2 regions of the Anthropogastromicrobium sp. genome follow, and region 1 is predicted to be linked to the other one. Evidence: predicted binding sites of a transcription regulator. Region 1 holds the regulator's gene; the other holds the start of a gene.

The links. The regulator NrdR, encoded in region 1, represses ribonucleotide reductase genes. The targets are predictions, from matches to a motif close to CACAANATNTTGTG.
Region 2: the regulator NrdR is predicted to act here: its motif matches at 9,732-9,745, upstream of nrdD (anaerobic ribonucleoside-triphosphate reductase).

Annotation. Positions count from the first base shown of each region.
Region 1 is NZ_JAXWCK010000023.1:5,986-21,125, forward strand. It holds gene WJP93_RS03440 (peptide chain release factor 3) at 1-443, shown strand, start outside; gene WJP93_RS03445 (YlmC/YmxH family sporulation protein) at 547-810, shown strand; gene nrdR (transcriptional regulator NrdR) at 911-1,375, shown strand; gene WJP93_RS03455 (YqeG family HAD IIIA-type phosphatase) at 1,372-1,869, shown strand; gene WJP93_RS03460 (shikimate kinase) at 1,866-2,366, shown strand; gene efp (elongation factor P) at 2,516-3,073, shown strand; tRNA gene WJP93_RS03470 (tRNA-Arg) at 3,151-3,222, shown strand; gene WJP93_RS03475 (DUF5688 family protein) at 3,266-4,144, shown strand; gene aroE (shikimate dehydrogenase) at 4,324-5,220, shown strand; gene WJP93_RS03485 (hypothetical protein) at 5,248-6,024, shown strand; gene WJP93_RS03490 (MoxR family ATPase) at 6,045-6,989, shown strand; gene WJP93_RS03495 (DUF58 domain-containing protein) at 7,058-8,158, shown strand; gene WJP93_RS03500 (transglutaminase domain-containing protein) at 8,216-10,759, shown strand; gene WJP93_RS03505 (TIGR04086 family membrane protein) at 10,762-11,112, opposite strand; gene WJP93_RS03510 (glycosyl transferase) at 11,206-13,644, opposite strand; gene WJP93_RS03515 (DUF5662 family protein) at 13,827-14,411, shown strand; gene argF (ornithine carbamoyltransferase) at 14,515-15,140, shown strand, end outside.
Region 2 is NZ_JAXWCK010000034.1:550-15,689, reverse strand. It holds gene WJP93_RS07395 (penicillin-binding transpeptidase domain-containing protein) at 1-1,491, opposite strand, end outside; gene WJP93_RS07390 (FtsW/RodA/SpoVE family cell cycle protein) at 1,460-2,800, opposite strand; gene WJP93_RS07385 (DUF3656 domain-containing protein) at 2,843-5,062, opposite strand; gene WJP93_RS07380 (cell division protein ZapA) at 5,158-5,643, opposite strand; gene ruvB (Holliday junction branch migration DNA helicase RuvB) at 5,666-6,667, opposite strand; gene ruvA (Holliday junction branch migration protein RuvA) at 6,751-7,359, opposite strand; gene nrdD (anaerobic ribonucleoside-triphosphate reductase) at 7,532-9,694, opposite strand; gene WJP93_RS07360 (AraC family transcriptional regulator) at 9,918-10,823, opposite strand; gene galE (UDP-glucose 4-epimerase GalE) at 11,043-12,059, shown strand; gene WJP93_RS07350 (aminotransferase class I/II-fold pyridoxal phosphate-dependent enzyme) at 12,153-13,187, opposite strand; gene WJP93_RS07345 (alpha-amylase family glycosyl hydrolase) at 13,272-14,807, opposite strand; partial or broken gene WJP93_RS07340 (adenosine deaminase) at 14,980-15,140, shown strand, end outside.

The DNA of each region.
Region 1 (15,140 bases):
CATTTGACGGAATTCCAACATTCGCACCAGAGCATTTTGCCAGAGTGCGTCAGATGGATACAATGAAGCGTAAGCAGTTCATTAAGGGAATCAGTCAGATTGCTCTTGAAGGTGCTATTCAGATTTTCCAGGAATTTAACACTGGAATGGAAGAGATCATTGTAGGCGTTGTCGGCGTGCTGCAGTTTGACGTTTTGAAATTCCGTCTGGAAAATGAGTACAATGTAGAGATTCGCCTTGATCCGCTGCCATACGAGTATATCCGCTGGATTGAGGATTGGGAGAATGTGGACGTAGCAAGAATCAATGGAACATCCGATATGAAGAAAATTAAGGATCTGAAGGATCGTCCGCTGTTATTGTTTGCAAATAGCTGGAGTCCGCAGATGGTACTGGAAAGAAATCCAGGCTTAAAGCTGTCTGAGTTTGGAACAGAGCACTAAACAATATATATTAACATAGTGTCTAATATATTTGCCAGAAGGCAGCATATATTTAATACGCATATACTATACCGAGAAAGTGAAATGCTTTTGAGGGTAGCATATGCGTATTTGTGATTTAAGGCAAAAAGAAGTGATTAATATAAAAGACTGCAAAAGACTTGGCTATGTGTGTGACATTGAATTTGATCGAAAAACAGGCTGCATAACACATTTGATTGTTCCGGGCACAGGAAAAATATGTGGGTTATTCGGACGAGATACGGAATATCGTATTCCATTTTGCAGAGTATGTCAGATTGGACCAGATATCATATTAGTTGATATTGATGAGGGAGAAAAACCAATCAGAGATAAAGAAAAATAGAATTGAAAACAATTCAGAAAAAACTTGACCTTACATACCTTTTTATTTTATAATAATAGCATTAAAGAGATGCTGGCAGACAGCAGGAATGGAGGCAGCAATGAAGTGTCCGTTTTGCGGAGAAGATACAACAAAAGTAATTGATTCAAGGCCTTCTGACGATAATACTGCGATCCGCAGGCGCAGGATGTGTGAGGTGTGCAACCGGCGCTTTACAACATATGAAAAGATTGAAGTATTTCCACTGATGGTAGTAAAAAAGGATCAGACAAGAGAGGCTTATTCGAGGGAAAAATTAAAAACTGGAATTGTTATGGCATGCCATAAACGTCCGATCCCGACTGATGCGGTAAATCGTCTGGTAGATGATATTGAGACAACTATTTTTAATAATTATGAAAAAGAAGTCAGCAGCAAGGTGATTGGTGAGCTGGTGATGGAAAAATTAAAAACACTTGATGAGGTTGCCTATGTACGCTTTGCGAGTGTATACCGCTCTTTTACAGATTTGAATAATTTTGCACAAGAGCTTGAAAATATGATTCAGAGAGAGAAAAAACAGTGAGTAAATTGTATCCATGGGCAGAGGCAGCGTCTGCCTACCAGATTGATTATCAAAAGGAATATGATAACGGCGTGCGCGGCGTACTATTCGATGTGGATAATACGCTTGTAAGGCATGGAGAGCCAGCTACAAAACAGGCAAAGGAATTGTTTGAACATCTTCGCAGCATTGGCTTAAAAACCTGCATTATTTCAAATAATAAGGAGCCGCGTGTCAGTCCGTTTGCGAAGGAAGTTGGAAGTGACTATATTTATAAAGCAGGGAAGCCATCAGTACGCGGTTATGAGGACGCTATGAAGCGCATTCATACAACACCAGATACGACGATTTTTATCGGAGATCAGATCTTTACAGATATTTATGGCGCAAACAGAGCTGGAATTAGGACATATCTTGTTCAGCCAATTCATCCAAAGGAAGAAATACAGATAGTGCTAAAGCGTTATATAGAGCATATAGTATTGTTTTTTTACCACAGGAGGAATAAGCGATGAGTTCAATTGTTTTAATTGGCTTTATGGGAGCAGGAAAGACAACAGTAGGAAAAGAGCTTGTAAAAAAAGGATTCGAGCTGATTGATACTGACGCCTATATAGAAGCTTGTGAGAAAATGAGCATTTCTGATATTTTTGCTCAAAAAGGAGAAGATTATTTTCGTCAGGCAGAGACAAAAGCACTCAAGACGCTGCTTGTACAAGATAAGCAATTTGTGATTTCATGCGGAGGTGGAATGCCGCTTCGTGAGGAAAACAGAAAGCTTTTAAAAAAACTCGGCATGGTAGTCTATTTAAGGATTCAGCCAGAGACTGTTTTGGCTCGTTTAAAGGGTGACACAACGCGCCCTCTTCTTAAAGGAGATGATAGTGGAGAGCGTGTGCGTACACTGATGAAACAGCGTGAGGCACATTATTTAAGCGGTGCAGATTTTGTGCTAGACGTAGATCAGAAAACACCTGGGGAACTGGCAGAGGAAATTTTTAAAGAGTTTTAAAAATACTACTTGAAAAGTTATATTTTTTATTGTATGATAATATAGTATGTAGCGCCATTTTATGGGCGTTTGCGTTTGTTTAGAACGATAGGCATCTGTGCAAGAGTACAGAAAGATGCCGTTAATTCTCATTTACAGGAGGAAAAAAAATGATTTCAGCTGGTGATTTCAGAAATGGTAAGACTTTGGAAATTGAAGGCACTGTCTATCAGATCCTTGAGTTTCAGCATGTAAAACCAGGTAAGGGTGCGGCATTTGTTCGTACAAAGTTAAAGGATATCAAGAATGGTGGAGTAATCGAGAGATCTTTCCGTCCAACCGAGAAGTTCCCGGAGGCAAGAATTGACCGTAAGGATATGCAGTATCTGTATCAGGATGGAGATCTGTACTACTTCATGGACAATGATACCTATGAGCAGATCGCACTTGGAAGCGAGCTGATCGGTGACGCATTAAAGTTCGTTAAGGAGAACGAGATGTGTAAGGTATGTTCCCACAATGGAAATGTATTCTCCATCGAGCCGCCGCTGTTTGTAGAGCTTCAGGTTACTGATACTGAGCCAGGCTTCAAGGGAAATACTGCTACTGGTGCTACTAAGCCGGCAATCGTTGAGACTGGTGCACAGGTAAATGTTCCGTTGTTCGTAGAGAACGGTGAGGTAATCAAGATCGATACCAGAACAGGTGAGTATTTATCCAGAGTATAATCTGATCAGAAATTCAAAACAAAATATTTAACGTTTTGTTTCAGAGTCAGCTGTTTGATCTAACAGCTGACTCATATACACCTGTAGCTCAGTGGATAGAGCAGTAGAATCCGGATCTACGTGCGGGGGTTCGATTCCCTTCAGGTGTGTTCTCTCATCCAGCTTTTCTGGAGTTTAGAACGGAGGAGCAATATGGATTATCAACAATTTTTATTTACCATTACTGCGGGTCTTCAGTCCGCCTGCCAGGCAGAGGAAAAGATTACCGTGCAGACAATTGAACAAAAACATACAGCAAAGATAAAAACGGTGTCATTATACCACAGAGGAAAAAGAACAACTCCTTGGATATATATGGCGCCGTTTTACCGTTTATATCAGCATGGCTATTCTATGGAAAGTATTCAAAAGGAATTAAAAAACGTGCTTGATATGGTAACAGAAAATAATAAAGTGGAGGGAGAGATATTTACAAACTTTGAATGTGCTGCTGCCTTTTTATCAGTGCGGCTCATTTCATATCAGAAAAATAAGGAATTTTTATCACTTGTCCCATATAGACGTATTCTTGATCTTGCCATTATCTATCAGCTGGTATTTGAGGGAACAGACACAACGATGGGTGCTGCCGTTGTGTATCAGGATCATTGCAGAATCTGGGAGGTGACAGAGGACATTTTATTCCAGACAGCCATCGCATCTATGATTCGCCGTTTTCCACCGTCTTTAAATAGCGTAGAGGCATTGATTGGGCTGCCTGAGCTGCCAGTACAGTCTGATTTTCCTCATTTATTTGCGCTGACAAACAGTAAAGCATTTTTTGGAGCATCAGTCATCATGTATCCGGGTATCCTTAGGACGGCAGCAAAAAAGCTTGGCGGTGCATATTATATTTTGCCGTCAAGTATGCACGAAGTACTGCTTCTTGCAAAAGATAAAGATACAGATCCGTCACAGTTAAAGGAAATTGTGGAGGAGGTAAATCTGACAGATGCTGTAAGTACAGATTTTTTGTCAAATCATGTGTATGAGTATGATTCAGATGAGGATACTGTCACTATCGTAGTGTAATCACACCATATCATGGTAATTTTGCACAAAATAAAGTGCCGCGTGTGGCAAAAGAGATAAAAAGCTTGCATATTTTACAGATTCGTATTAAAGTATAGAAGAGCTTGGTCAGTTTATGTCATTTTGGTGGTGACAAGAAATGACAGTAAAAACTGCTGCAAAAGGTATCAGGAAAGGATATGTCTATGATAATAAATGGAAAGACAGGCCTTACCGGTCTGCTTGGAAGTCCGGTGGGACACAGCAAATCACCGATGATGCACAACACATCATTTCAGGAGTTAGGAATTAATTATGTCTATCTTTGTTTTGATGTTGGCATTGAAGGTCTTAGCGGTGCCGTAGACGGTCTTGTAAGTTTGGGAGCAAAAGGTTGGAACTGTACTATGCCAAATAAGTCTAAGATGGCACAGCTTTGTGATGTGCTTTCGCCAGCAGCGTCGATTACAGGCTCTGTGAATACGGTTGTGAATGAAAATGGAAAGCTTATGGGATACAATACGGATGGAACAGGCTATATGAGAGCCGTAAAAGAAGCAGGATTTTCGATCAAGGGTGAGAAAATGACTCTTCTTGGAGCAGGAGGCGCAGCAACATCTATTCTTGTTCAGGCAGCACTTGACGGTGTGCGGGAGATTTCTGTATTTTGTCGCCCGGGAAAATCGACAGAGCATGCAAGGCAGGTGATTAATCAGCTGACAAAGCAGACAGCATGTAAGATTAATTTATTTGATTATTCAGATGAGTCTGTGATTAAAAAAGAGCTTTTGACAAGTCGTATTTTGACAAATGGCACAAATGTAGGCATGGCACCAGATACAGATAGAAGTCTGATTACATCAGCAGATTTCTTCCATCCAGATTTAATAGTATCAGATGTAATCTATAATCCAAGAGAGACAAAGCTGATGGAAATTGCTAAGAGTCAGTGCTGCAGCTGTTTTAATGGGTTATATATGTTGCTGTATCAGGGTGCAGAGGCATTTACATTGTGGACAGGAAAGCAGATGCCAGTTGAACTGGTGAAAGAACGATATTTTGATGAGCCTGAGGCGTGTCCGCGTACAGCGCAGTAACGCAAGATGGCAGAATAGGAAGGAATTATGGCAAAAAATAATTTTAAGAGAAAGAAAAAACCAGGTGTGGTCAGAAGGATTCTTCCATACTTTGTCATTATTCTGGTAGCAGCTGCGCTGATTGTAGCAGTTATTTTGATTACGAGCAGAAAAGGCAACAAAGATCGTCAGGAAATCCAGACGGTTGTTGATGTTACAGAAAATCAAAACAATAATAACAATCAGATTCAATCCTTAGAAAAGGACGGCGTGCCGGAAGTAAAAGAACTGGTACAGAAGTATTTTGATGCAGTAAAAAAGGCAGATGTCAAGGATCTTAAGCAGATTGTTGTGCAGGATACAGAATTTAGTGAGGAAGCACTTAAAAAGCAGTGTGAATATGTTGAGTCCTATGAGAACATTATCTGCTATACAGTTCCAGGTATTGCTGATAATACTTATATAGCATATGTATATTATGAGATAAAGTTTATTGGAATTGACACGAAGGCACCATCTATGATTCGACTTTATATTTGTCAGAATAAGGATGGAAGCCTGTATATTGATAAGAATGCGAAGGATGGCGAGATCGCAGCTTATCTGCAGGAGGTTGCCGGATGGGAGTCCGTGCGTGAACTGGTTGCAAATGTAAATACAAGATACCAGGAAGCATGCGTAAAGGATGAGGCACTAAAGAACTTAAAGGATATGCTGGATGGAAAGACATCTGTTCCATCATCTGAAAAATCATCTGAAGAAAATACGTCAGAATCTGTCAGTGAGACTGTTTATGATGCAGAATCACAGGCAGATGAGGCATAAGACAAGGAATGAGAGGAAACATGGAGAATATACAAAACGTAAAGAAAGTTTGGCAGGCAATTGATGATATAAAAAAGGTAATCAAGGGTAAGGATGAGAGTCTGAATAAGCTTATGTGTACGATGCTTGCAGGCGGTCATATACTGATGGAGGATATTCCTGGTGTAGGAAAGACAACGCTGGCGCTGGCATTCTCAAAAGCATTGTCCTTAAAACAAAAGCGTATGCAGTTTACACCAGACGTGCTTCCGTCTGATGTGTGTGGTTATCATATGTATCAGAAGGATACTGGAAAGTTTGTGTATTATCCAGGAGCTGTTATGTGTAATCTGTTTCTTGCAGATGAGATTAACCGTACATCACCAAAGACACAGTCTGCGCTGCTTGAGGTTATGGAAGAAGGCACTGTCACAATTGATGCAGTAAAAAGAGAAGTGCCGCAACCATTTATGGTAATTGCAACAGAGAACCCTACAGGATCTTCTGGTACACAGCTGTTGCCGGAGTCTCAGCTTGACCGTTTCATGGTTCGTATGTCTTTGGGCTATCCAAGTCAGGCAGATGAAATTTCTATGATGAAGAGCAAAAAGGAATATTCTGTAGATGATATTCCAGCATCTCTCACCGTTGAAGATATTCTTGAGATGAAGAAAGAGGTCGAGAAGGTATTTATTCATGATCTGATCTATCAGTATACGACAGATCTTGTCAATGCGACCAGAAAGCATCAGTATTTGACACTTGGCGTTAGCCCAAGAGGAACGCTGGCGCTGATTAATATGGCAAGTGCACATGCGTACCTTCAGGAGCGTGATTATGTAGTTCCAGCAGATGTGGCTGCTGTATTTACTGATGTATGTGCGCATCGTCTGATTTTAAATACAAAGGCAAAGGTGGGCGGATTAACAGCAGAAGGCATTCTTGAGCAGATCTTAAAGCTGATCCCTCAGCCAAAGGCAAAATAAAAAGACAGGCCTTGTAGGAGCATGTTCTATAAGGCCTTTGTTTGCTTTTTCCTGAAAGGAGAGTTTTTATGTGGGGAAGAAAAATAGTCTATATTCTTCTGGTTATAATCACATCATATATTGCACTGATGTATGAAAGTCCTGTTCCTGGAGTATTTCTGGCGTTTGAGCTGCTGCTTCCAATAGCATTATTTGCACTTACCTGGTATCACAAAAAAAACGTTAAGGTAACAATTGGAAATGGACAGCAGGTGGCAGATTGTGAAGAAAAAATAGAAATTCCTATTCGTTTTCATAATAATGGCTGGTTTCCGATAACAGATGCGTCTGTAAGAGTAAATGTCAGCAATACATTAGATGGAGAAAAGGAATCCTATGATATCAATCTGCGTGCACCGGCAAAAACATCAGTAACTGTTCCATTTACATTTTGTTCCACATATTGTGGTGTGATAAAAATTTCATTTGAGCGAATTGTAGTCTTCGATTATCTGAGATTATTTCAGAGAAAGAAAACAATTTCTGCTCAGGCAGAGTGTGTTGTAATGCCTCATCTTCTTGATCTTCAAGTCGCTGTGACAGATGCCTGCCGTAATTTTGACAGTGACAGCGAGGAGTACGATAAGCATAATGCAGGAGATGATCCTGCTGAAATTTATCAGATCCGCGAATTTCGTCAGGGCGACAAAATGTCAAGAGTTCATTGGAAGATGACAGCCCGCCTTGATCAGATGATGATTAAGGAACTGTCAAGGCCAATCAGTGATTCAGTTGGAATTTTTCTGGATCTTCGTTATCAGACAATAGAGGAGATTCAGTCGGTATATGATCTTTGTTATTCGCTTTCAGCGGCACTTTGTTTTAACGAGTGTCATCATCGCATGATCTGGTATTCACAGGATGGTGGAGGTGCATTTGAAGAACATCTGATTAAAGGAATGGATGACATTACAGCTGTTATGAGTAAGCTTCTTGTCAGTGCAAAAAGAACTGACAAGCTGTACTGGGAGGAGTATAAAAGCAGCCGCAGTACACCGCTGTACCGTATGATTGCAATAAGCTGTATGGATACGAATAAAGATGAACAATTAGGTGACTTTTTGTCATCAGATGGTACAAGAAAATCAATTCTTACAATTAACGAGATTCATGAATTGATTGAGATATGATAAAATTAACTGTCATAATTAAATTGTATATTTAATTTGCAACGAAGGAGGAACTTCATGGAAAACGAAGAGAAGGGCATTCTGGTCGAGCAGGTTGTTCAGGCTGACCGAATCCGGACTCACGGCAAGTTTCATGAGCGATTGTTTTTGCTGCTGCGCATTATCTATTTTTTAATAGGAATGCTTGGTGTGGTGCTTGGACTTGCGCTTACCTATGAGATTGAGCTAAATTATGTGCTGCTTGTGGTGGGAACGATTGTGATCGGCCTTCTTATAACAGCAGCCTGGGAACTCCCAATCAGCCGCATGATTACATGGCCGGTCTTATTTGGCATTTATCTGTTAGCAGGAATTGTATTTCACAACAGTATTTTTAGTGGATTGTTGGGATTCTATAACAGTTATGCAGGATATATAAATGAGTATTATGGTACAAAAGTTTCACTTGCAGCTATTGAGCCAGTTTCAGCAGCCTCTTATTTGATTACGCTGTTGTTTGCAGCATTTTTAATTGGAGCAATTTTATCGCTTGGAACGATTCGTTCATTAGATGGAAGGGTGACAGCACTATTATTTGGCGTAATCTTTATTCTTGCGCTTGCAGTTGGAGAGCTTCCGGCAATGCCATCATTTTTAATGATGCTGTTTGTGCTGATAGGTATGTTTTCTCTGCAGTACAGCCGTTATCGTGAGAGTCTTAGTGTGAGAACAGTTACAGTAAAGATGAGCAATAGCGCATTTGGAATGCTTAGGTGGCAGACATCTGTTGTAATTGCCGCTTTGTTCTTGCTGCTTCTTCCAGTGAGCCGTTTTATGTTAGGACCTGCATTTACAGATGGATATGAAGCACAAAGCCAGATACGTGAAGATATTCGAAACGGAGATCTGTTAAAGAGTCTGGAGACCTTCTGGAAGAAGGTGACTAGAGGTGAGTGGGATTGGCTTCCTGTTGATATTATTCGAAGCAGCGGCGTCCACGGCGGTAAGCTTAGTAATGTAAAAGAGGTGCGCGATTATAATGAGACGCATTTGTATTTAGATATTTCGAGTGATTTAAAGGCACCGCTTTATATTCGAGGCTACGTAGGAAGCAATTATACGGGCAGCGGCTGGCGCGAGCTTAGTGATAAGCAAAACGAAGAGGGACTTGCAACGGGTATGGATCTGATAAGCTTAAGCAGTCAGTATTATCAGGTTTTGGAAAGTCTCTATAATAGTGGTGATGAATCCGTTGCCAGACGAGATCTTGTTATTTCAGACGTAGATGCAAACAGTGCCTTCTCGTACATTCCGTATGGTACAAGTCTTGTTGATTTTACAGCGGGGGAGCCATTTGATGCGTATCCAAAGCAGGAAACAGATAGAGAGATCTTTTCTATGTACTATATGAATACGCAGCGTCTTTCAAATATTCAAAAGCTTGAGACGGCAGGCTCATACGAAACACAAGATGCGTCTTACCGCGCCTTTGCAGATTCAGTCTATCTGTCACTGCCAACAAAGGGACTTGATTCCTTCTATGAAGAATATTCAGGAAAGAAATTTACATCAATTGCAGATTGTGTGTCATTTGTGCGATCAACGCTTGAAGCGCATGCCTCTTATACAAAGACACCAGGCTCAACTCCGCGTGGAAATGATTATGTAGAATATTTCCTGTATGAAAATAAGCAGGGTGTATGTACGCATTTTGCATCAGCAGCAGTACTTTTATTCAGGCTTTATGGAATCCCGGCGCGCTATGTAGAAGGATATCTGGTGCGCGATTTGGAATCAGGAAATGGTGCACAGGCCATTATGGATGAGGCAGCGCATGCCTGGGCTGAGATTTATGTAAAGGGTGTTGGCTGGATTCCAATTGAGGTAACACCAGGCTTTATAGATGAGGCAGATTTAGCTGATTCAAACGACGGACAGGATTCTACTATTAGTTCCGATCAGCTTGAAAATGCAACAAATCCGGCAGAACCAGAGACACAGGTAGAGGAGCCTCAGGCAACAGTAGAGGGAATTTTTGAAACTACGCCAGAGACAACAGCAGAAAATGAGCAGCCATCAGAACCGGCTAAGCCATCAGAGCAAAATCAGCCAACAGCGCCGAATCAGCAGCAAAGTCAGAGCGATCCTAATAATCAGAATAATACAGATAATTCTAAGGATAATCATTTTTTCAAGCTTCTAATGCGTGTGATTTTGATTGTGCTTTGCTGTATTTTATTTATTGCGCTTATCATATTTGGAATGATCTATCAGAGAAAGATGCGTTTAAAGCGTCAGGAACAGCATTTAAAGGGTGAGCCAAAAGAAGCATTATTATATGCTCTTTCCAGAATGGATGCGCTGTGTGAAGCAGAAAACCTTGAGAAAATCAGTACAGCAGCTGATGCAGCAGCGCTTCAGGAATCATTCCCGACAATAACACAGGAAAAACTGATGTGGCTTCAGGATCTTTTGCAGGAACTCACCTTTAGCAATCATGCCTACGGAACAGAGCTGCGCGATGAGACGGCACAGCTGTATCGTGATATGGCGTCAGATGCGACAGCGCGTCAGAGCCGCCTTAAACGTATGTGGTATCGCTATGGAAGATGCTTCTGCTAAGACTAACTAAAGAATGATCCAGCGCATCCTCCGAGGCAGCAAAGGCCAAGAACAAGAAAGGCGGGGTACGACAAAGTAGCCTTTGCGACAACAACACAGACGAGTGCGAGTAGAACGAAATACCCGATTCCAAAGCAAAGTCCCCAGAGAATGCGCCTTTTAGGAAAGATGTGTCCAAAGCAAAAACCGCCGAACAGACAGGAGAGAAGGTAGGACAGATAAAGTCCAGTCTTTACCTGACCGTCCGACAGTGAGAGCTTCCACATAAGAAGTGCCATCAGGCAAAGAATGATTATACTAATCAGAAATGAAAGAAGAAGTGTGCGAATTACAGGAATAAGTTTTGAGCGCATGAAAAAGCCTCTTTGAACATGTTTACTAACATGTATTCAAAGAGGCTTTTCTTTATGTCTAAGACTATTTAAAAAACAAATAAGATTGTGGTATTATGCATCAAGTACAGCAACAACATGAACCTGTTTCTTAGAAGCATCATACGGAATCTGGTTTCCATCAATTGTGACACCGTCAACAATAAGCTTTGAGATACCCTTTTGGCTCTTGTTTGGATTTTGAACCTCAATGGTGTATGTAACATCACGGAACTTTCTGGTAATGGTAAAGCCGGACAACTCAGATGGAATACATGGATCAACGACAAGTCCGTCATAATCTGGCTGTATGCCAAGGATTGCCTGAGAAACATTCAAGAACGTCCAGGCAGCAGTTCCAGTCAGCCAGCTGTTCTTTGCCTCACCAAAGTTTTTCGCATCCTTACCAGCAATCATCTGAGAATATACATAAGGTTCGGTGCGATGGATCTCACTGATATTTTCAATATACGCCGGGCAGATCTTGCGGTATACATCAAACGCGCGGTTTCCATGACCAACGCATGTCTCAGCGATAGAGATCCAAGGATTGTTGTGGCAGAAGATACCAGCATTTTCCTTATATCCCGGCGGATAAGAGGAAACCTCACCAAGTTCAAGATGATAATCCTTGTAAGCTGGCTGCAGTAAGACAATGCCATATTTTGTATCAAGAATCTTTTCTACGCTGGCAAGTGCCTTATTTGCATGGCCTTCTTTAACGCCAACGCCAGCAAGTACACAAAAGCCCTGTGGTTCAATAAAGATCTTGCCATCCTCACACTCATGAGAACCAACCTTATTCTCGTAAGCATCATAAGCACGGACAAACCATTCGCCGTCCCAGCCAGCGGTAAGAATTGTCTGATACATATCGTCTACCTGTGCCAGTGCATCGTCAGCTTCCTTGTCTAATCCCTGTCTTTGACAAAGCATAGCGTATTCTTTTCCATACTTGACAAACATGGCTGCAATAAATACAGATTCTGCAACTGGTCCCTCAGAAGGTCCGCTTGTCTGGAAGGATTCGCCAGGTTCAGATGAGAAGCAGTTTAAGTTCAGACAGTCATTCCAGTCAGCACGTCCAATTAAAGGAAGCTTATGTGGTCCGCGGTGTGTAACTGTAAAATTGAAGGAACGGCGCAGATGCTCCATTAAAGGAACTGCAGTCTCTTCCTTGTTATCAAAAGGAACAGACTCCTCAAGAATAGAATAGTCGCCTGTTTCCTTGATGTAAGCCGCTACAGCAGCAATCAGCCATAACGGGTCATCATTAAAGCCGCTTCCAATATCAGAGTTGCCGCGCTTTGTCAGCGGCTGATACTGATGGTAAGCACTTCCGTCTTCCATCTGAGTGGAAGCAATGTCAATGATACGCTGTCTTGCCTTTTCAGGGATCAGATGGACGAAGCCAAACAAATCTTGGCAGGAATCACGAAATCCCATGCCACGGCCGATTCCTGATTCAAAGTAAGAAGCAGAGCGGGACATATTGAATGTAACCATACACTGGTACTGATTCCATACATTAACCATGCGGTTCATCTCTGTATAGTCAGACTCAACATGGAACTTGCCTAACAGCTGGCTCCAGTATTCCTTTAAGTGATCAAGAGCTGCATCCGCCTGTGCTTCTGTTGCAAATGCTTCCATAAGAGCTTTAGCAGGAGCCTTGTTTACAACGCCCTGTGATTCCCATTTCTGATCAGCAGGATTCTCACAATAGCCTAATACGTAAATATAAGTTTTTGTTTCACCAGGCTGTAATGAAAGGGTAATCTGGTGACTTCCAATCGGAGCCCATCCGCTTGCCATAGAGTTTTTAGATTTTCCATCTTCGACAACCTGAGGATTATGATAACCACGGTAAGCGCCAAGGAAGCTGTCACGGTCAGTATCAAAGCCGTTTATAGGTGTGTTTACACCAAAGATGGCATAATGTCTGCGGCGTTCACGATACTCGGTCTTGTGAATGATGACAGAACCCATGACCTCAACCTCACCAGTGCTGAAGTTTCTTTGGAAATTTGTCATATCATCCATGGCATTCCACAGGCAAAATTCAACATAAGAAAATACAGAAAAATTCTTGACAGTGTCGGACTCATTGGTTAAAGTTAACTTGTTGACTTCACAGGTATAGCCCATCGGAACGAAAGAAGTAACTTGTGCCTTCAGACCGTTTTTAACACCTGTAAAAATGCTGTAGCCCATGCCGTGACGGCACTCATAGCTGTCAAGCTCAGTCTGTACAGGCTGCCAGCCTGGATTCCAAACGGTATCGCCGTCCTTTATGTAGAAATAATGACCGCCATCATCAAAAGGAACATTATTGTAACGATAACGTGTAAGTCGCAGCAACTTTGCATCCTTATAGAAGCAATAGCCGCCACTTGTGTTGGACTTAATAGAGAAGAAATCCTCACAGCCAAGGTAATTAATCCATGGCAGAGGGGTTTTTGGGGTGGTAATGACATACTCTCTGGAGCTGTCATCGAAATATCCGTATTTCATAGCAACCTCCTTTTCTTCGGGTTATTCAAAATTTCGAGCAGTAAAACCCTGTTACAATCAGTATAGTAGAAAAAAAATAAAAAATCAAGAGGAAACGAAAACGTTTTCGTAAAAATTTTCAAAAAGGCTGCAGTTCATAGCCTAAATAGTGAGCAGCAGCGAAAATTTTGGAAGGAGCAAGCATGATAAAACAATTTTTAGGACATCTTCACACGATCAATCATCACAAATGGCTAGTCACAAGAGACTGTATTAGGGTAGGTCTGATCAGTCAGGGTCTGAAGCATGATCTGTCAAAATATGCGCCAATTGAGTTTTTTGCGGGTGTGAAATATTATGAGGGCGGAAAAAGAAGTCCGATCAATCGCGAAAAAGAAGAAAAAGGATATTCACAGGGCTGGCTGCATCATAAGGGACGCAACCGCCATCATTTTGAATATTGGATCGATTACGCTGTCAATCCTAAAGATGGTTTTATAGGAGCTAAGATGCCAAAGCGCTTTGTTGCAGAGATGGTAATTGACAGAATCAGTGCAAGCCGTAATTACCAGAAGGAAAATTATACATGCCGCAGTGCATGGGAATATTATGCACGTGCAAAGGATGTTTATGTGATGAATGATGAAACTCGTTTCCTGCTGGAATACCTGTTAAAGATGACAGCAGCAAAAGGAGAAGCGTACACGTTTTCGTATATGAGAAAAAAGTTGCTTCGCCACCGTTATCGTGATTATCATGTAGTAAATGGGAAACTGGTATTAGACTAATATATCCTTTTTTCTTGACAATTATGTTTTGAAAATTTATACTAATGATGAATGTCAGCTTTACAAGACAGCCGCTGCAGCCGCAGCAGAAATGAGGTTTGCGATGAATTTAAAAGGAAGAGATTTTTTAAAACTGCTTGACTATACACCAGAGGAGATTACTTACCTGCTTGATCTGGCGGCAGACTTAAAGGATAAGAAGAAAAAAGGTATTTTGGTTGATACTTTTCGTGGAAAAAATATTGCGCTGATTTTTGAAAAGACAAGCACAAGAACACGCTGTTCCTTCGAGGTAGCAGCACATGATCTTGGGATTGGCGTAACTTATCTGGATCCGTCAGGTTCTCAGATTGGAAAAAAGGAAAGCATTGCAGATACAGCAAGAGTGTTAAGCCGCATGTACGATGGAATTGAATATCGTGGTTATGGCCAGGCAATTGTCGAGAAATTGGCAAAATATTCATCAGTGCCGGTTTGGAATGGCTTAACAAATGAATTTCATCCAACTCAGATGTTAGCAGATCTTTTAACAATCCGCGAGCGTTTTGGTTATTTAAAAGGCATTCATTTTACTTATATGGGCGATGCCAGATACAACATGGGTAATTCCCTAATGATCGCCTGCAGCAAGATGGGACTTCATTTTACTGCATGCACTAATAAGAAATATTTCCCAGATGAAAGCCTAGTTGAGCAGTGTAAAGCATTTGCAAGGGAAAGTGGTGGTTC
Region 2 (15,140 bases), on a different contig from region 1:
ATCATACTGCGCTGATCCTGTTTTTCCAGATACTCTCGCATATTGGCTGCCTCCGGCTGCTGCCGTTCCATTTGTAATAACATATGTTAGAAATTCATCCATCAGTTCTGCTTCTGCCTTTGTGCACACACTGCGCAGCGCCTTTGGCTTTGTCTGTTCTACAACATTTCCATCTGCATCCAGATAGTGATCTACCAGATAAGGTGTCATCATTACACCATCATTTGCGATAGCTGCATATATCATCAGATTTAATAACGGTGTTACAGTTGTTGTTCCCTGTCCAATGGCAAGCTGCATTCTTGACCACACGCTGTCATCTGAGGCAATATCAAAATGGCTCTTTTTGTACGGGAAATCCACCTGACTTCTGTCACTTTGATTGTATCCAAAATCCTCTGCCAGCTTCTGCCATTTTGTTGAATTAAGTGTCTGTGCTATCGTATCAAACGCGCCATTGCACGACATACCTAAAATTCCATAAATATCCAGTTCTCCATGCGCAACACCATCATGACAGTTTACAACGTAATCACCGTTTGTATATGTTCCGGTGCAAGTATAGTGAAAATCCTGCCATGTATCTGGATTTTCACGAATATATTCAAGCAATGTAATAAGCTTAAAGGTAGATCCCGGAGGATAAGTTCCCTGCGTTGCATGATTCATCATGTTCTGCGTTGTATTTTCCTCTGATGTCAGCCAGCTCCATTGCTCCTCTACTGTGTTTGGATCAAAATTAGGCGAAGAAACCATAGCCAAAATCTTTCCAGTAGATGGCTCCACCACAGTAATTGAGCCTGTCTTTCCATCAAGTTGTCTATAACAAAAATCCTGCAAACCAGAATCAAGTGTTGTCACAAGCGTATCTCCCTGTGTCTTAACACCAAGAAACTCATTTTTTAACTTTGTCCAAAAATCAACATGACTTGTCAGAAGATTTAACTTCTGAGTATCTTCAAGACCATAGCCACCAAGCACGGAATAACCTACTGTATGCGCATACCAATTTGTGTATGGATATGCGCGCACCTCAGTTCCATCCTCTCTTGTCTGCGTAGTCGCCACTACAACACCATCACTTGTAACAATATCACCCTTTCGAATCAGCTGTGCCATATTTTGCTGTCTTGTATTATATTTACTTGAAAGAACATCATCCTTTCCTTTCACCTCAAAATAAATAAAATACAAAAGCATTGCACCAAGCAGTGATACTAAAATTGTACCTGCCACTTTAATTTCATACTGGCGGCTTGTCGGCTTTTTTTCTTTTTTTACCCCTTTTTTAGTGGTGTTTTTTACTTTTTTCTGCGCCTTTGGTTCTTGTTTTATTTCTTCTTGTTTTATTTTTTCTTTTTTGATTTCTGGCTTTTGCTCCTGTTTCTCTTCAGCTGTTTCTTCATTCTTTTTTTCTGGTTTTACTTCTTCGTTTTTCTTTACAGCTGCTTCTTTCTCGTTAATAATGGACTCTTTCTTTGATTCTCTCAAGTCTTTCCACCTCATTCTGACGTTTGATATACAGTTCCTGCATGATTCCAAAAATAATAAATGTACTTAACACAGAGCTTCCTCCATAGCTGACTAGTGGAAGTGTTACACCTGTAAGCGGAATAAATTTAATTCCGCCTCCGATTGTCAAAAAGACCTGTGTGCCATATATGGCTGTAAGACCAATTCCAATCAGCTTATAAAATGGAAGATACAGCTCTGCTGCGACTGCAATAAACATTAACAGACATGCAATACAAATTAAAATCAGACAAATGCCAATGATACCGCCAAGCTCCTCGCAGACTGCTGTAAAGATACAGTCCATGATAACCTCTGGTGTTTTAGATGGCTGTCCTTTGTAAAGTCCCTGTCCGAACCATCCGCCTGTTCCAATTCCAAACAAGGAATTTCCAATCTGATTTCCTTTTCCGTAAAAATCAGCAAATGGATGAAGCCATGTCTGAACACGCACACGCACATGGGCAAACAGATAATACGCTGCGATGCAGGCAAAAAAGCCGACAATCAATCCAATAAAAAGATAAGCTTTCTGTTTCGTTGCCACATATAACATCATCAAGTAAGAAACAAAGAAAATGAGTGCAGCACCAAGGTCTCTTGAGGCAACAAGAATTATTCCGTGAACTGCTGCGATTACTGCCGACAAAAGTACACGCTTTATATCTGTGCGCTCACGAAGCAGTACCGCAATCAGCAATACAAAGCTTATCTTTACAAACTCAGACGGCTGAAAGCTGAAAAATCCCAGATTGATGTAAAGATTTGCACCTCTTGTAATTTTACCAAGCACAAGCACTATGCCAAGCATCAAAATACCGATGATGCCCATCACAATTGCCCAGTTACGTGCAGCCTTCAGTTTTGCAAACATTTTGGGAACTATTAGTGTAAGCACAGAGGAACCTACTACTATAATATACTGCTTTATTGACTGTTTTGGATTTAGCCTTGTAAGCAGTATAAAACCAATTGACAAAAACATAAGCATATGGCTTAGCAGCGCTAAATTTGCTTTTTTGTACATATGGCGGTATACAAGTAGATACACCATAAAATAAAGCATAATAGCTGCATAGTAGCCCACTATCAGTATGCTTCTCTCTTTCACTGCGATCACAGCAAAACCTAATGTCAAAAATGAAAAGGTCAAAAGGTTCATTCCCCAATAACACCCTCTCATATTTTCAACACTCTTATATCGAAGTGACCAAAATGCCAGCACCGTATATAAGATCATCACAATGATCATCGAATATTTACATACACTCGTTAATAATGTTGTCATCTATTCTTCCCTTTCGTTGTCTAGTATACTGCTGACCTTTTTTTACTCAGCGCCTCTTTTATAATGACCGCGTGTTGTATTTTCAAGTTTTGCCGACGTCTTTCCTGTCTTAGCAAGCTCTTTGTATACAGCTAATACCTCTGCCATCTGCGTTTGTGTTTCTGTAGTAAAACTTAATCTTACACTGCGAAGCGAAAGTGTACGCACAGACGACCACTGATCGGCCAGAGACAGCGGCAGACTGTTATAAATCACGTTATAACATTCCCTGCAATTATTTTTAACAGGAAAACGGTTTCTCATTCGGTCTACAAGTGTCAGTTCTACTGGCTGTTTTTTACATCCAATCGTATTTTTACAAATACACTGTGCAGACACCATCATTGGAATCCTGCCATACACAATAAGTTCGCTTGTCAAATCTGCCGATGCCTCCAACTCTTTTCTATTTAGCTCAACAGAAAGCGTCCTGTATTGATTTCCCCATGAAGAAAGCTCCTTCGCAGCCTGTGTATTCCAGCTATACAGACTATGATCCGCTGATACCTTTCCTGGCAGCAGATATTTCTGCGCAAATAGCCACGCCTCCGGCGTAGAAGCCAAAATGCCATCAAAGCCCGCGTCACTAATGATTTCTTTATGCTCTAAATACCATGGCTCATTCTCCTGACGAAAGACCTTTGGCAAATATAAGAAACACATTTTTCCTGCCTGATGTGCTTTTTGCACGAATTTCTCATATTGATCTGGCTCACATATATGACTGTCAATTGTCACCTGACTAATCCAATCCTGCGATAAAAGCACTTCAAATTGCTCTTTTGTCTCAGCCGATGCATGCCAAATCAATGCCAAACCTTGCACATCTGTCACTGTCTTCTGTGCTTTCTCTTTGAAAGTCTCTCCTGATATGACAGATTCTCTGTGCCATACTTTAAGAAGCTCATCTTTGATTGACTGTACTCCTGCTCTTCTAAGCTCGTTTAGCACACCAACTGGGCAAAATGATGCTTCATCTGTCTCAATCGTAAGAGACTCCCATGAAAAATCAGTATCGCCAAGCTTTTCCATTTGCTTTTGAATCGCTTCCTTTGTGAGCGGGCGGCTTTTTGCTTCCTGCACCATACCTGCACTGACAGTAATCTCTTTTTTTTGCAGCACGCTCACATGACCATCTTCACACGCTGCAGCCGCAGTCACAGATAGTATAGCAGGTTTTCCCTGATAAATCTTTACCGTTCCTTTTATATTTTCTTTCAATTTTGTTCCAATATAGTCGGTACGGATCTTTTCAAGGAATACATCCTCTCCTGCACGAAAATCAGGTGCCGTATATGTTATCATGGAAGTGCCGTTATGTCTTGTATAATAGCCATCTGTAAATCCTTTTCTGTTAAACAGACCAAGCAAATGCTTCTTGTCTGCCTCAGACACACGATATGGCGCTTTTGGATTTGCCAGGTAACGATCAAGATACTTGCGGTAAATGCTGACTACACCTGCTGTGTACTCTGGCTTTTTCATTCTTCCTTCAATTTTAAGGGAATACACTCCTGCCTCTATAAGCTGCGGTAAAATTTCTATTGTACATAGATCCTTTGGACTTAAAATATAGCCCTTTTGCTGCGGCAAAATCACTTTTCCATTTTGTTCAACGCTATACGCCATACGACATGGCTGCGCACAGCGTCCTCTATTGCCGCTTCGTCCGCCTGCAATACTTGAAAACAGACACTGACCTGAGTAGCAATAGCAAAGTGCTCCATGCACAAAGCTCTCAATTTCCAGATCACAGCTTTTATGAATGCTGCGAATTTCATTAAGTGAAAGCTCACGTGGCGTTACTATACGCGTTGCACCGAGTTCTTTTAATTTTTCTGCTGAAAGCTCTCCGCTCATTATCATCTGTGTGCTGGCATGTATCGCAAGATCTGGAAACCACTCACGCACACGGCGAAAGACACCAAAATCCTGCACAATCACTGCATCGAGTCCCTGACAATAAAAAGGCAAAAGATACTCATACAGTTCATTCATTTCCTGTTCTTTTAATAACGTGTTGACCGTAAGATATAATTTTTTTCCATGCAAATGTGCATAATCAATCGCATCTAAAAGTGATTCACTCTCTGCATTGTCTGCATAGGCTCTCGCTCCAAAGCGGCTTCCGCCTATATATACAGCATCTGCACCTGCCGCAAAGGCCGCGTACATCGTCTCTACAGACCCGGCTGGTGCGAGCAGCTCTGCTATTTGTTTCATCTTTTATGCCTGCCTTTCCTTGTAAATTATCTTTAATTAATAACTATTGACTTAAAGCACAAAGCCCCGGCACACTGCCCGGGCTTTTCTATAGTTTATTTTTTCTTGTGTGCCGCTGCACTGTTTGCGAATGATCCATACGGCGGATATTGTTTTTTCTCTTGTGATGCCTGCGCGGTCTGTGTATTTTTTGCCTCTGCCTCTTTTGCTAACGACTGCAGATATGGACATACTGCCTGTGTCTTGGGCTTCTCCTGCAGCTGCTTTTTTAAGCTTGCTATTGTCATCTGCATATTGACCATCTCGCGCTTCATATTGTAAAATTCTGCTTCCTGCTGCTCGTACTTTCTTGTTGCTTCCTCTGCCTGCTGCTTCATGCGACAGTAATCATCTGCCATATTCATAAGCAAAATGATCTGGCGAAAAGCATTTGCCTGCTTGCTGTACGCTGACTGACGATGCAAAAGCTCCATTTTTTCATTAATATACTCTGCAAGCTCTCTTACGTAGGATGCATCCTGATCGGTGCTGATCTTATACACCTTATCTTCTATTATAACATCTGTACTATTTCTTTCCATGTTCTTAAAACCCTCAAAAATCTCATACTTTAGGCACCGGTCTGTGAAGGTGCTCATAAGCTAAACGTGTGATTGCTCTTCCTCTTGGTGTACGCTCGATCAGTCCGTTTTGAATCAAATATGGCTCATAAACATCCTCAATCGTGCCTGAATCTTCGCCTAATGCAGCTGCGATTGTATCTAATCCCACCGGACCGCCGCCAAACTTATCTGCAATTGTCTCTAAAATTGCGCGGTCTCCCTTGTCAAGTCCAAGGCGATCTACCTCAAGAAGATCAAGTGCATACTCTGCAACTTCTTTTGTGATAACACTGTCATAACGCACCTGCGCAAAATCACGCACACGCTTTAACAGACGGTTTGCAAGACGCGGTGTTCCTCTTGAGCGGCGGGCAAGCTCTAACGCACCTTCTTTCTCAAGCGTAACATTTAGTACATTAGCAGAACGCTCAAGCACTTGCACAAGCTCATTTGTCGTATAAAAATCAAGCTTATGCACAACACCAAATCTGTCACGAAGAGGTGCTGTTAAAAGACCAACTCTTGTTGTTGCACCCACTAATGTAAATTTAGGCAGATCCAAACGGATAGAACGCGCTGTCGCGCCCTTTCCGATCATTATATCAATCTCAAAATCCTCCATTGCCGGATATAAAACTTCCTCGACCTGACGGCTCAGGCGATGAATTTCATCGACAAAAAGCACGTCATTTTCAGATAAACTATTTAAAATAGCTGCCATATCGCCTGGCTTTTCAATGGCTGGGCCTGACGTAATTTTAATATTGCTGCCCATCTCATTTGCAATAATTCCGGCAAGTGTCGTCTTTCCCAGTCCCGGAGGACCATATAAAAGCACATGATCTAGTGCTTCTTTTCTCTTCTTCGCTGCCTCTATATATACTTTCAAAATCTCCTTGGCTTTTTCCTGTCCGATATACTCTGACAGATACTGCGGCCTGAGATGGTTTTCCAGCACGTTTTCATTTTCTTCAAGCTGGGTCGTGATAATTCTTCTTTCCATGTTGTTCCTCTGTTCTTTTCTTCGCAGTTATTCGGCCAGATATACAGCAGACACTGCAGACACAATTTCTGACACCGCGGTTTTTACAATGTTTTCTTTAACGCAGCCTTAATGATTGCTTCTGTACTTAGTGTCTCAATATCCTTAACTCCAGAGACTGCTTTGACTGCCTCAGATGCACTAAAGCCAAGTGCTGTCAATGCCTCAATTGCCTCAGCACGATTTGCATTAGTTTTCGAATCCACAGCACCAGCTGAAACCATAGCAGACTGCTCTCCAAGAGTATCTGCAAGCGAAATTTTATCCTTTAACTCAAGAATCATTTTCTGAGCTGTCTTAATTCCAATGCCAGGTGCCTTTGCAATCGTCTTTGCATCCTGTGCATAAATTGCAAAACGAAGTGTGTCCATTGACAATGCTGACAAAATGCCAAGTGCTCCCTTCGGGCCAATACCGCTGACACCAATCAGCAGCTCAAACATTTCCTGTTCCTCTTTACTTATAAAACCATATAGCTGCATAGCATCTTCCTTCACATGAAGATATGTATACAGTTTAAATTCGCTATTCTTTGCCGGAAGGCGATTCAAAACAGTCTCCGGTACCCGGATACAAAAACCAATTCCGCCGCACTCAATTACCACGGCATCTGTGCTGTGTCCGGCATATACTCCTGAAATATAGGAAATCATTTCATTCTCCTTTAATACACCCTCAAAACAAAAAGGCATGTTCGCTTTAGTATAACATGGAAAAAGGCGCTTGGCAAGATGAAAGAAAAGACGTGTATGAGATAAAAATCCCAACACGTCTCTCTTACACTATATTAATTTACAGATTCGCATATGTTTACAGATGTGCAGCTTACAGATGCAATACACGTTCCTTAATCTCTTGTGTTCTTCCTTGATTCCAGAACTGAGTTCCGATGTAGCCGCATGTACGTCTTGCGACATTCATCTTATCCTGATTGCGGTTTCCACAATTTGGACACTCCCATACAAGCTTTCCGTCATCATCTGATACAATTTGTATCTCTCCATTGTAGCCGCATACCTGACAATAATCACTCTTTGTATTTAACTCGGCATACATGATATTTTCATAAATATATTTCATGACAGAAAGAACAGCATCGATATTGTTCTGCATGTTTGGAACCTCAACATAGCTGATTGCACCACCTGGAGACAGCTTCTGGAACTGTGACTCGAACTTCAGCTTATCAAATGCATTGATCTTTTCTGTTACATGAACATGATAGCTGTTTGTGATGTAATTCTTATCTGTGATTCCAGGAATCAGTCCAAAACGCTTCTGCAGACACTTTGCAAACTTATATGTAGTGGACTCAAGCGGTGTTCCATACAAGCTAAAATCAATGTTATGCTCTGCCTTCCACTTTGCACATGCATCATTCATATGCTGCATAATCTCAAGTGCAAATGGAGTTGCCTGAGGATCAGTATGGCTTGTTCCTGTCATGTACTTAACACACTCACATAAACCTGCATAGCCTAAGGAAATTGTAGAATAGCCATTATACAACAGCTTATCGATTGTCTCGCCCTTCTTTAAACGAGCCAGTGCACCATACTGCCACAAAATCGGTGCAACATCAGACGGTGTTCCCTTTAAACGATTATGTCTGCACATTAATGCACGGTGACACAGTTCAAGACGCTCATCAAAGATCTTCCAGAAACGCTCCTTATCCTTTCCTGATGAACATGCAACATCAACAAGATTGATTGTGACAACACCCTGATTGAAACGGCCATAAAACTTTGGCTTATTATTTTCATCATGATATACAGTCAGGAAGGAACGACATCCCATACATGGATAGCAGTTTCCATCTTTGAGTTCCTTCATAACCTTCTCGGAAATATAATCTGGAACAAGTCTCTTCGCTGAACACTCTGCAGCAAGCTTTGTCAGATAATAATACTTGCTGTCCTCGTGAATATTATCCTCTTCGAGTACGTAAATCAGCTTAGGGAATGCCGGTGTAATCCATACACCCTTCTCATTCTTGACACCTCTGATACGCTGATGAAGCATCTCCTCGATAATCGCTACAAGATCCTCTCTTGTCTGACCTTCCGGTACCTCATCAATATACATAAATACTGTAATAAACGGTGCCTGTCCATTTGTTGTCATAAGCGTGATAACCTGATACTGAATTACCTGAACACCACGGTTAATCTCTTCCTTTACACGCTTTTCTGCGATAAGATTGATCTGCTCCTCTGTTACCGGGATTCCTGCTTCTTCCATCTCCTTGCGAACCATACGACGGAATTTCTCACGGCTGATCTGTACAAAAGGTGCAAGATGTGCCAGTGAAATACTCTGTCCGCCATACTGTGAACTGGCTACCTGTGCGATGGCCTGTGTTGCAATGTTACATGCAGTGGAAAAGCTCTTTGGCTTTTCAAGCATAGTCTCACTGATTACAGTGCCATTTTGCAGCATGTCCTCAAGATTAATCAGACAACAGTTGTGCATGTGCTGTGCATAATAATCTGTATCATGGAAATGAATGATTCCAGCATCATGTGCCTCCACAATATCCTCTGGCAGCAAAAATCTTCTTGTAAAATCCTTATTTACCTCACCTGCAATGTAGTCCCTTTGTACACTGTTTACAGTCGGATTCTTATTTGAGTTTTCCTGCTTTACCTCTTCGTTGTTGCACTCAAGAATACTCTTGATACGTTCATCAGTTGTATTGTGTGTTCTGGCTAACTCGCGCTCATAACGATACCTTACATAATTTCGCGCTACAGAGAAGGCCTGCTCACGCATAATGGCATTCTCCACAAGATCCTGTATTTCTTCCACGTTTAAGGAACGATTCACTGCAAGGCACTGCTTCTCTACTTTTTCCACAATATGAGCGATCTGATGATAGCTCAGTCTTTCAGCCTCAACCACGCTGTCATTGGCCTTTTTCACGGCCTGTGCAATCTTATTTGCGTCAAAGATTGCCTCTGCTCCGCTTCTTTTAATAATCTTCATTATGCAGCCCCCTTAATCAATTTGTTCCTCACCATTATACAACATCTTGTGTTTTTGTCAATGTATTTATACTGTATTTGGTGTCTATCGAATTCACAATTGTAGTGGGTGCTTTTGCAACTTTGAAAAAATTTTTCCAGTTTTTTCACGCAATACAAACCTGTGTTCCCTATATCGACAAAATATTATGATGTCTTTAGGGAACTTTTGTCATATCGTCTGACTATACTTTCTGTGTCTTCGAAATGAAAGACTTTCGATAATCGCTCGGTGAACATCTCATCACCTGATGAAATACCTTTCCAAAATAGGCAGGATTAGAAAATCCAACCATCTGGGCAATCGATGTGATGCTGTCTTCTCCCTTGATCAAAAGGGGCAGACTTTTCTCAATGCGGTATTCCAGCAAATATTCAAATATCGTCTGATTCATATGACGCTTGAAAAAACGGCAGCATTCACTCGCGCAGATATTAACATTTTCTGCGATAGCTCCAAGAGTCACATGCTCATGATAATGCTCCTGCAAATAAGTAATCGTCTTTCTAAGACGCTCAATATCTTTGTACTGAGCCGATGGATCTGGCGAAATTTCACTCCATACGTTTGTATACAATGTATTCCATATTTGCAAAAGTGTCTGACAAATTACAAGCTCAAATCCTGGCAAATGCCCCTCATAATCTGTCACAATAGTTTGAATCAACAAAAGTATCTGTTTTTGCCACTCAGTATCTGGCACAAGATGTAGTCCTCCAAGCAAATCATTTCTTGTTACAGGCTCTACATATTTTTTGTCAACTGCACTTCCCTCAAAGCCATAAATCATTCGCGGATGAAATGTAACGGAAAGATAGCGGCAGTCTCCCTGATTCAGCATATGACCAGTGTGAAGTGCATTTGCATTGCAAAAAAGTCCTTCTCCTGCCTTAAGGCAATATACAGTATCATTTACCTGATATTCGATTTGTCCCTCCTCAATATAAGTTAACTCCACCTCCGGATGCCAGTGCCAGGCAAATGCACCTCTCTCGTAATCAGACAGCACTTCATGGCTAACAAACACTGGAAATTCATAGCTTCCGTGAAATTTCAGTTCTTTTTTCTCATTATTAATTTTTAATTGCATAGAAACCTCAAGATACTTATAATTTTTTCGAAAATAGTTGTTGCCATACCATTCCTCTCTCATTATAATTGTAAGTAGAGGAAAGTCAAGACGATTTCCAAATGCACGTTAAGGCAATCGGCTAGCGCTGCGGCCAAAATTGTCTGTACGCCTACTAAATATTTTATTACACACGATACTACTATTTATTATTTATCGCAGCGCAGAAATGGGGTTATCATGAAGATTTTAGTTACCGGTGGCGCCGGCTATATCGGCAGCCATACCTGCGTCGAACTGTTGAACGAGGGATATGAGGTTGTCATCATGGACAACCTGTACAACGCCAACATAAAGGCCGTTGAACGCATTGAGCAGATCACCGGAAAGAAGGTTACTTTCTACCAGACTGACATGTTAGACCGTGAGGGTGTAAAGGCAATCTTCGATAATGAAAAAATTGACGCAGTCATCCACTTTGCAGGTCTCAAGGCTGTCGGCGAATCTGTTGTAAAGCCAATCGAGTACTACACTAACAACATGTCCGGCACACTGATTCTGTGTGATGAGATGCGCAATCACGGTGTTAAGAACATTATCTTTAGCTCTTCTGCTACTGTATATGGTTCTCCAGCTGAGATCCCGATTACTGAAAACTGCCCGAAGGGTACTGCAACTAACCCATATGGCTGGACCAAGTGGATGCTTGAGCAGGTATTAACTGATATTCACACTGCTGACCCAGAGTGGAATGTAATCCTGCTTCGCTACTTCAATCCAATCGGTGCTCATAAGAGCGGCCTGATCGGTGAGGATCCAAAGGGTATTCCGAACAACCTGCTTCCATATGTTGCTCAGGTTGCAATTGGAAAGCTTCAGTGCATCAACGTATTCGGAGATGACTACGATACACCAGACGGAACTGGTGTCCGTGACTACATCCACGTTGTTGATCTTGCAAGAGGCCATGTAAAGGCCATCCAGAAGTTAGCCGATAAGGAAGGTGTCAGCATCTACAATCTTGGTACTGGAAAGGGCTACAGCGTTCTTGATGTCATCCATGCATTCGAGAAGGCATGTGGCAAGAAGCTGCCATATGTAATCAAGCCGCGTCGTGCCGGTGATATCGCAACCTGCTACTCCAAGTGCGATAAGGCTGCTGCTGAGCTTGGTTGGACTGCACAGTACGATATCGACGAGATGTGCGCCGATTCCTGGAACTGGCAGACAAAGAATCCAAACGGATATAATGACTAATTTTACAAAAAGAAGGACCAATGGCTTTTTTGCCAAAGGTCCTTTTTTGTAACTATTTAGAGTCATATAGAATTGCTTGCTGTTAGTCAGCTCTTACAGTGCAGCAATTGCATCTGTCAATGCCTTGATCTGCGCATCATTTGTTGCCCAGCTTGTGCAAAAACGAACAATCGATTTGCCTTCTTTTGCTTCTCCCCAATATTCAAAGGCAAAATCTTTCGCCAGTGCTTCTTTTTGTGCATCTGTTAAAATCGGAAACTGCTGATTTGTCATAGAGCTTCCATACATGGAAATTCCTTTTTCCAAAAACGCCTTACGCAGAGTCATTGCCTTTTTTACAGCCTCGCCGCAAATCGCTTCATACAAACCGTCTGTAAACAGCGTATCAAACTGAATGCCTAACAGACGACCCTTTGCAAACATGCCGCCGCGCTGCTTAATCATATAGCGAAAATCCTTTTTAAGTGATTCCTTCAAAATGACAACAGCCTCACCGAAAAGCGCACCGCACTTTGTTCCGCCGATATAAAATACATCACAAAGATTAGCAAGCTCTGGCAGTGTAACATCACATGCCGGACTCTGTAAGCCATAGCCAAGGCGTGCACCGTCAATAAAAAGCGGCATATCATGTTCTTTGCAGACTGCATATATATCAGTCAGTTCCTGCTTGCTGTAAAGTGTTCCGCTTTCAGTCGGAAATGAAATATATACCATACCTGGCTGTACGATATGCTCACGGCTGCCGTCTTCATAGTGCTTCTTCACAGTCTCCTCAATCTGAGCTGCTGTAATCTTTCCATCCTCTGATGAAAGTGCCAATACCTTGTGACCAGTTGCCTCGACTGCTCCAGTTTCATGGCACGCAATATGACCTGTATCGGCACAGATTGCGCCCTGCCACGGCTTTAACGCTGCCGCGATGACAGTCATATTAGTCTGCGTTCCTCCAACAAGAAAATGCACATCGGCATCCGGTCTTCCAACCGCCTTTTTAATCTTTTCTCTTGCACTCGCACAGTACGGATCCATACTGTATCCTACCGTCTGCTCCAGATTTGTCTCATTAAGTCTTTTTAAAATGGCTGGATGACAGCCCTCCTCGTAATCACACTGAAAATATATCATGAATTTTCCTCAAATCTTGTATTTTTTTCTATCAAATAAGGTAAAACACCACATTTGTAAAACTATGTTTGTGGATATTTTATTTTATCGCAGTAAGTTGGCTGACTTTGGCGGAATCACAAGCTTACCATTCTCTGCGACCACTGCGCCGCCAATCTGATACAAATTCTGCTGCCAGCTGCCCGGTACAGTCAAAACTGCCTCGCGATCGGCTGGATTTACGACAACCAAAATTTTCTCATCGGCACTGCTTCGAATATACGCAAGCGGTGATCCATCTGCTCCATCTGATACAAACTCAATATTGCCATCACTTAACAAAGCACTGTGCTCTCTTCGAAGCGCAATCAGCTTTTTCACCTCGTAATACAGAGAATTTGGATCCTTCATCTGATCCTCTACTGTCGGACTGTTTGGCTTGTCATCAGTCGGAATATACAGTTTTTCTGGTGACGCATTGCTAAAGCCAAAATTCACCTCGTGATTCCACTGCATTGGAGAACGGGAACCAGTACGGTTGTAGCCGCCCTCAACTGATACCAAATTTTCGACATAGCGAAGACCAATCTCATCTCCATAATAGATAAATGGTGCACCTGGCATCGTCAAAAGAAATGCAAATGCCACCTTTAACTCATCTCCGTGCAAAACTCTCGCCAAACGATCCATATCATGGTTTCCAGATGGAATACAGATTAATCCCTTCTCTCCTGCCTTTTTGCGGCTCTCCTTATAATTTTCTACAAAAGCTGCTGCGCTACCCTTTCCTCTAGAGGAAAAATACGGTTCCTCACAGCGAAACAGATCATTGTAGTGAGATGGTCCAAAGTGCAGCAAAAAGTCCATATCAAAACCTGCCTGAAGTGACTTATCTGGCTCACCCCACTCTGATACCATCGCTGCCTCTGGAAATTCTTTATCAAGAAATTGGCGAATGGTCTGCCACAGGCGAATAGTTCCAAGTCCATCAGGGTCATTTTTTACAAGTGAGCCTGCCATATCGACACGGAAACCATCGCAGCCCATCTGAAGCCAAAAGCGCATGACATTTTCCATCTCAGCAATTGTTGCCTTCGGTCCCTCTGCATCCATCGGCTGCTGCCACGAGCGCTCACAGATATAGTGACCATAATTTAATGCCGGCTGGTGGGAAAAGAAATTTACCACGCAACAACCGTCTCTGTCCGAAATACCCTTGATCGAGGCAATTCCCTCTGGCTGCTCCCAGATATTGTCTGTCCAGATATAGCGATCGGTATATGGATTTTTCTGTGCCTTAAGTGATTCCTTAAACCACGGATGTTCTACTGACGTGTGCCCAGGAACCAGATCCAGAAGAATATACATTCCCCTCTTGTGAACCTCATCAAACAGTCTCTTCAAATCCTCATTGGTTCCATAGCGTGGTGCTGCTGTGTAATAATCGGACACATCATAACCAGCATCGCCAAATGGAGATTCAAAGCATGGATTCATCCAAATCGCATTGCAACCCAACTCCTTAATATAGTCTAGATGATCAATGATTCCCTGAAAATCACCGATTCCATCTGCGTTGGTATCCTGAAAAGACTGTGGATAAATCTCATAGAAAACTGCATCTTTCAACCACTCTGCCATACTTCCTCCTTCTTGACTGTTATACAGTCAATTTTGTATTTTAAATCAATTTCAGTTTTTATTCTACTTCGCTGTACGCGATCTGTCAATTTTCTATTTCAATTCTTAACTTCTTGATTTTTTTTGTGATAAGGCGTACACTTATTCTACTGATACGAAAGGTAGGTTTGTTATGTCAACAAAAAAGATTACACTTCCAACACATTTTATTGACTTACATTTACATCTTGACGGTGCAATTACACTAGATATTGCAAAAGTACTTGCAAAACTTCAAAATCAAACGCTTCCCTCATCCTCCGATGCCGAGCTTTCTAAGCTTCTTAGCATCCC